2 regions of the Brevibacterium sp. LAARM2_SD2 genome follow, and region 1 is predicted to be linked to the other one. Evidence: predicted binding sites of a transcription regulator. Region 1 holds the regulator's gene; the other holds the start of a gene.
What was found. The regulator HrcA, encoded in region 1, represses chaperone genes, less so after heat shock. The targets are predictions, from matches to a motif close to TTNGCACTCGNNNNNNNCGAGTGCNAA.
Positions count from the first base shown of each region.

Region 1 (3,410 bases):
CGTCGCCCTGGCAGTTGAGGCAGGGGTGCGGGATGACGGTGCCGTAGCCGTGGCACTGGTTGCACGTCTGGTTCGTCACCATCTGTCCCAGCAGGGTCCGGGTCATCCGCTGGATGCTGCCGGAGCCGTGGCACAGCGAACAGGTCTCGACGGAGGTGCCGTCCTGGGTGCCGGCGCCGTGGCAGGTCTCGCAGACGACGGCAGTGGTGACGTCGAGGTCGACGGTGCCGCCGAAGGCCGCGGTCTGCAGGTCGATGTTGACGCCGACGAGGGCGTCCTTGCCGCGCTGCATGCGCGGGATCGGACCGCCGGCGGAGCCTCCCCCGCCGCCGAAGAACGTCTCGAAGATGTCGCCGAAGCCGCCGAAGCCGCCGGCCGGGAAGCCCTGCCCGTTGTCGCCGCCGCCCATGTCGTAGTTGCGGCGCTTGTCCGGATCGGAGAGGACCTCGTAGGCAAGCGAGATCGACTTGAACTCCTCGTCGTATCCGGGGTTGACGTCGGGGTGGTACTTGCGGGCCAGCTTGAGATAGGACTTCTTGATCTCAGCCGCCGAAGCGTCCTTCGACACTCCGAGTGCTTCGTAGTGATCGGCCACAGAAACTTCTCTTTCCCTGGTGGTGGTGTGTGCGTGTGAGGTGGGTGGGTCGCGCCCGGGCTGCCGGCGGGCCTACCCCTGGTCGAGGGCGGAGGAGACGTATTTGGCAACGGCTCGCACGGCCGAGATCGTCGTCGGATAGTCCATGCGCGTGGGACCGAGGACGGCCAGGCGGGCCGAGGATCCCGCCAGATGACCATATTCGGCGGCGACGACGGATGTCGAGCTGAAGGACTCGTGAGTGTTCTCACGGCCGATGCGCACGCTGATCTCCGCGTGGTCCTCGGCCATCGAGGTGAGCAGCCGGAGCAGCACGACCTGCTCCTCGAAGGCCTCGAGGATCGGGGCCATCTGCTCGCCGAACTCGGAGCCGGAGCGCGCGAGGTTCGCAGTGCCGGCCATGATGATGCGCTCCTCGCGGGTCGCCGCGACGAGGTCGATGACAGCGTCGCGGATGCGATCGAGGACGGGACTGCCCGCCTCGTCATCGGGTCCGGTCGCGGCCGCCGTCGCGCCCACCTCGGCGCCGTGGTCGGCCCCGCGGACGTCTACGCGGGAGAGCTTGGCACCGGCGAATTCGGAGTTGATCCGCTCGCGGAACCGCTGCAGATCGGCGTCATCGACCGCCTCGGCGCTCGTCACGATCTTCTGCTCGACCTGGCCTGCATCGGTGATGAGGACGACGAGGATGCGGCCGGGGGCGAGCCCGACGACCTCGATGTGCTTGATGCGCGCCTGCGAGACCATCGGGTACTGGATGAGCGCGACCTGGTGGGTGAGTCCGGCGAGGACGCGGACCGTGCGGTCGAGCATCCCGTCGAGGTCGACGTCGCCGTCGACGACCTGGAGGATCGCGCGGCGCTCGGCGTGGCTGAGGGGCTTGAACTCGTCGATGCGGTCGACGAACATGCGGTAGCCGAGGTCGGTGGGGATGCGACCGGCCGAGGTGTGGGGCTGGGCGATGTAGCCCTCGGCCTCGAGTTGGGCCATGTCGTTGCGGATCGTCGCCGGTGAGACGCCGAGGGTGTGGCGCTGGACGATCGCCTTCGATCCGACGGGTTCGTTCGTGGCCACGAAGTCTTCGACGATTGCCCGCAGCACCTGCGCGCGCCTGCTGTCGTTCATTCGTCTCCTCCCCGGATTTGGCACTCGAATACTCAGAGTGCCAATTCTACGCCTCTTGATCCGTGATTTCACGTCCGCCCCCTCCTCCCGCCGGGGCGCGCGGATTCCGCGGCGGCCGTCGGCACCCGGCCTGCGTGTCAGCCCGGCCGCGCCGGGGGCGATTCACTAGGCTGGGGCACCGTGAATGCCTTTGATCGCTACGGCTCGGATGTCCTCTCGGGATCCTCGCCGTCCTCGCACCGCCCGAAGAAGTCCCGCCCCGTCGAGGTCGGCCTCGGCATGGTCCTCGAAGACGCGATGAGCGGGTTCGTCGGGGCGGTCATCGGGGCGGAGAAGACCGCGAGCGGCGTCGTCGTCACCCTCGAGGATCGCCGCGGCGGGCGCCGGGCGTTCCCTCTGGGTCCGGGATTCCTCTTCGAAGGCGAGCCCGTCGATCTGCGGCTGCCCAAACGGAAGCCGCAGGCGCCCGGTCGCACCGCCTCGGGGTCGCGGGCCGTCGCCGATGCGAAGGCGCGGGTGGCCAGGGGGTCGCGGATCTGGGTCGAGGGCAAGCACGACGCCGAGCTCGTCGAGAAGATCTGGGGCGATGACCTGCGCATCGAGGGCGTCGTCGTCGAACCGCTCGGCGGGCTCGACGACGTCGCCGACAAGCTCGAGGCCTTCGGTCCCGACCGGCAGCACCGCGTCGGCATCCTCGCCGACCACCTGGTGAAGGGCACCAAGGAGTCGAAGATCGCCGAGGCGGTCCGCGCCGATCCCCGTTACGCCGAGGTCGTCCACATCATCGGTCACCCCTACGTCGACATCTGGCAGGCGGTCAAGCCGCGGGTCGTCGGCATCGACGCATGGCCGACCGTGCCGCGCGGCGAGGATTGGAAGACCGGGATCCTGCGCCGCATCGGCTGGCCGCACGCCGACCACAGGGACGTCGCCGCCGGCTGGGTGCGGATACTCAAGTCGGTGACGACGATCGCCGACGTCGAGCCGACGCTCTCGGGCCGGGTCGAGGAGCTCATCGACTTCGTCACCGTGGACTGACGTTTCGCTCCGAGGCGGTGTGTGGACTGCGGTCGCTCCGGGGACTGCGTTCGCTGCGGGGCCGGTGCACGGACAGGCTGCGGCCAGCGTCCGCGCGGGCGTTTGTGATGGATTTGGAACACCATTCCCACGTCCGGGCGAGGCAGGTCGATTAGGGTAAGGGGGCAGAAGCTTCTCGAAAGGACCCGTCATGTCGAATTCCCCGCAGCCGCCGAACGGCGATCAGCACCAGTCCCGCCCGATGCCGCCCGACTACTCCCAGGCGTCGGGACCCCAGCAGCCCTACAGCCAGCCCAACCAGTACGGCTCGCAGCAGAACCAGTACGGGTCGCAGCCGAACAACGGCGGACAGCAGTACGGGTCGCAGCAGAACTACGGCTCGCAGCAGAATCAGTACGGGAGCCAGCCGCAGAGCTATGGCGGCCAGAACTACGGCAGCCAGCAGCAGTACGGTTCGCAGCAGGGCTACAGCGGACAGGGCTACGGCGGGCAGCAGCCCGGTTACGGGATCCAGCAGGGCAATCCCGCGATGTTCAATTCTGCCAACCTCCCCGAGGCCGCCTACGGACCCGGCTCCGAGCGCTTCTGGAATGCCAACGAGTCCGAGCGGACGACGGCGCTGTGGACTGATGTCGGAGCGATCTTCCTCGGC
Region 1 is NZ_JBNFOM010000027.1:41,051-44,460, forward strand. Features, by position in the region: gene dnaJ (molecular chaperone DnaJ) at 1-595, opposite strand, end outside; gene hrcA (heat-inducible transcriptional repressor HrcA) at 668-1,720, opposite strand; gene AC2W7K_RS15190 (DUF3097 domain-containing protein) at 1,901-2,758, shown strand; gene AC2W7K_RS15195 (DUF4870 domain-containing protein) at 2,949-3,410, shown strand, end outside.

Region 2 (3,410 bases), on a different contig from region 1:
CGAGGACCGTCACCTCGGCGTCCGGGAACCGGCGGGTGATCTCACGGGCGAGAGCCACACCGATGATGCCTGCGCCGACGACTGCCACTCGTGAAATACTCATACAGCCATCTTGGCACCGTCGAGACGATCAAGCGAGGTGAAGACGACCGTGACCGCCCTGACCTGGCCCGGCAAAGAGGAGTCGTTCGCGCTCGGTCACCACCTGAGCCGCACGCCGGGGGCTGGGTTCACGGTTCCCGGCGGCCGCCTCGGCGAGGGACCGCCGGGGACGAATGAGCACAGCCTGCGCACCCACGTGCCCGACCCGCACGAGAACCTCCTCGTCGTCGGGGACAATCTGCCCGCGCTGCAGTCGCTGCTCGCCACGCATCGGGGCCGGGTCAAGGTCGTCTACATCGATCCGCCGTACAACACGGGCAACGCGCACGCGTACAAGGACGACGGCTACGATCACGGCAGCTGGCTCGACTTCATGGCTCCGCGGCTCATCCTCGCCCGGGAGCTCATGCGCGATGACGGCGTGCTCTACCTCCACCTCGACGACGGGGAGAGCGCGTGGGCGCAGCTGCTCGGGCACGAGGTCTTCGGGGAGGCGAATTCGCTCGGCACCCTCATCCACCAGCGCGCGAAGGGTGGCGGCAACTCCCCGTCGTTTGTCCGCGGGCACGACTACATCCACGTGTGGGGCCGGGACGCGCGCGCGGCGGGGGCGTTCCTCACGGAGAAGAAGGCCCCGGCGAAGGTCGAGGTCATCGACGGGCGGAAGATGCTCGTCGAGACCGATGTGCTGCGGGCGAGCTTCGGCCGGTATGCGCGCGGGTCGGAGCGGCGGCTCATGTACGAGGACATCCGCGCCGTCAAGGGTGAGCGGAAGCTCGCCGAGGTGGACGCGAAGCTGGCCTCGGGCGAGTACATCCTCCGACCCTGGGGTCCCGGCAAGCACGCGGTGGTGCGGGTGACGCCGTACGAGCTCGCGAGCTCGAAGCTCTACTCGATCATCAAGGCCCTCGGCGGACAGAACGACCTCGAGGACCTCGGCCTGGGCGGGGTGTTCGGATATCCGAAGCCCGTCGACCTCGTCAAGACGCTCATCACCGCACAGACGTTCTTCGACCCCGAGGCCATCGTCCTCGACTTCTTCGCCGGTTCCGGGACGACGGCCCAGGCGGTCATGGAGGCCAACCGACGTGACGAGGGACGACGGTCGTTCGTCCTCGTCCAGCTCCCAGAGAAGCTGCGCGGCAAATGCGGCGGCCGCGGCGTGCGCGCGTCGGGTGAGGCGGGCGACGGCAGCGGCGCAGGGGCAGGCGGGGCTGGGGCCGCGGACACTGGGGCTGCGGACACCGGTGAGGCCGCAGTTGCGGCGGGAGCAAGCGCGGCTGGCACAGGAGCTGCGAGCAACAGCGCACGCGCGGGCGGCTTCGCGACGATCAGCGACCTCACCGCCGAGCGCATCCGCCGCGCCGCCGACGAGCTCGCCCCCGGACTGACCTTCACCGAGGTCACCATCGCCGATTCCTGACCTCCGCGCCGCTTCCCGGGCCGCTGCTGGTGTTCTGCGCCAGGCTGGGGGTGGAATCTGCGCGCAAATCGCCATGGACGTGGCGCACACTCGCTGTGGAGGTGGCGCAGATGCCTCCCCGCGAGAGTTCAGGTCGTAGAGTGTCGATTCGAGGCGCTGAAATCGACACTCTGCGTCCTCGATTTCAGCGAAATCGGTGAGCGGGCGCCCTGGCGCGGCCACGCTCCCGCCCTGGCGCGGCCACTCTCCCGCACCGAGGCGGCCGCTCACTCGCGCTGCGAATGTCCCAACAGGTCTTCCCAGGCTCTCGCCGCGCTGACAGAATGCTTGTACGGTCACATCAGGCCCTCCACCAGCGAAGTCAGGGGTGATGCAGTGCCCACATACGTCTACCGCTGCGATGCGTGCGGCGACACCGAGCAGACCTTCCCCATGCTCGAGAAGCCGTCGACGATCGCCTGCCCCCGCTGCGCTGGGACGGCACGGTCGGTGGTGAGTTCGCCCCACCTCGGCGCGGGGAACACCACGGCCCACCGACTCCTCGATGCGACCGCACGGACCGCAGACGCCCCTCCCGTCGTCGATCGTCTGCCCGGTTCACCACGCGCACCGAGGCGGGTGAGCCAAGATCCTCGGCACCAGACCCTCCCACGCGCCTGACACCGCTCGCCGCCGCTCCGCCGTCCTGCACCGCCCAGCTGCTCCATCAGCACCGTCCTGCACCGCCGCCCGTCACTGTCGACTCCACGCAAAGGACACGCCATGCCAGACGTCATCTTTCCCCTCGATTCGACCAAGCCGTTCACCGACCAGAAGATCACCGGCCACAACCGCTGGCACCCGGACATTCCCGCGGCCGTCCACGTCAAGCCCGGGGAATCGTTCCGGCTCGACTGCCGGGAATGGTTCGACGGGTTCATCAAGAACGACGACAGCGCCGATGACGTCCGCGATGCGCCGGTCGACATCGTCCACGCCCTCTCCGGACCGGTCGGCGTCGAAGGGGCGAAGCCCGGTGACCTGCTCATCGTCGACATCCTCGACGTCGGACCGATCCCGCAGGAGGAGGGTCCGCTCGCCGGGCAGGGCTGGGGCTACACGGGGATCTTCGCGAAGGAGAACGGCGGCTCGTTCCTCGTCGACCAGTTCCCCGATGCCTACAAGGCGTGCTGGGACTTCTCCGGCGGCACGGCGACGTCGCGCCACGTCCCGCACGTGTCCTTCACCGGAATCGTCCACCCCGGCCTCATGGGCACGGCCCCGAGCGCCGATCTGCTGGGGACATGGAACACCCGTGAAGCCGCGCTCATCGCCACCGACCCCGATCGGGAACCACCGCTGGCCCTGCCGCCCGAGCCCAACGGCGCGATCCTCGGGTCGCTGACCGGGGAGGACTTCGACCGGGTCGCCGGTGAGGGCGCCCGCACGGCCCCGCCTCGGGAGAACGGCGGCAACCAGGACATCAAGAACCTCACGAAGGGCACCCGGGTGTTCTACCCGGTCTTCGTCGACGGTGCGAACTTCTCCGTCGGCGACCTCCACTTCAGTCAGGGCGACGGTGAGATCACGTTCTGCGGCGCCATCGAGATGGGCGGATTCATCGATCTGCGCGTCGACCTCATCAAGGGCGGCATGGACACCTACGGGGTGAGCGAGAACGCGATCTTCCAGCCCGGCAACTCCGACCCGCAGTACTCGGAGTGGCTGGCGTTCTCCGGCACCTCGGTCACCCTCGACGGCGAGCAGCGCTACCTCGACTCGCAGCTGGCGTACCAGCGGGCCTGCCTCCACGCGATCGACTACCTCACGAAGTTCGGCTACAGCCCCGAGCAGGCGTACCTGCTGCTCGGCGCCGCCCCGATCGAGGGACGGTTCTCCGGGGTCG
Region 2 is NZ_JBNFOM010000014.1:62,397-65,806, forward strand. Features, by position in the region: gene AC2W7K_RS10485 (FAD-dependent oxidoreductase) at 1-88, opposite strand, end outside; gene AC2W7K_RS10490 (site-specific DNA-methyltransferase) at 140-1,525, shown strand; gene AC2W7K_RS10495 (FmdB family zinc ribbon protein) at 1,901-2,185, shown strand; gene fmdA (formamidase) at 2,288-3,410, shown strand, end outside.
Region 2: a site for HrcA is predicted at 1,789-1,815, ahead of AC2W7K_RS10495 (FmdB family zinc ribbon protein). Genes of this name have one in related genera too.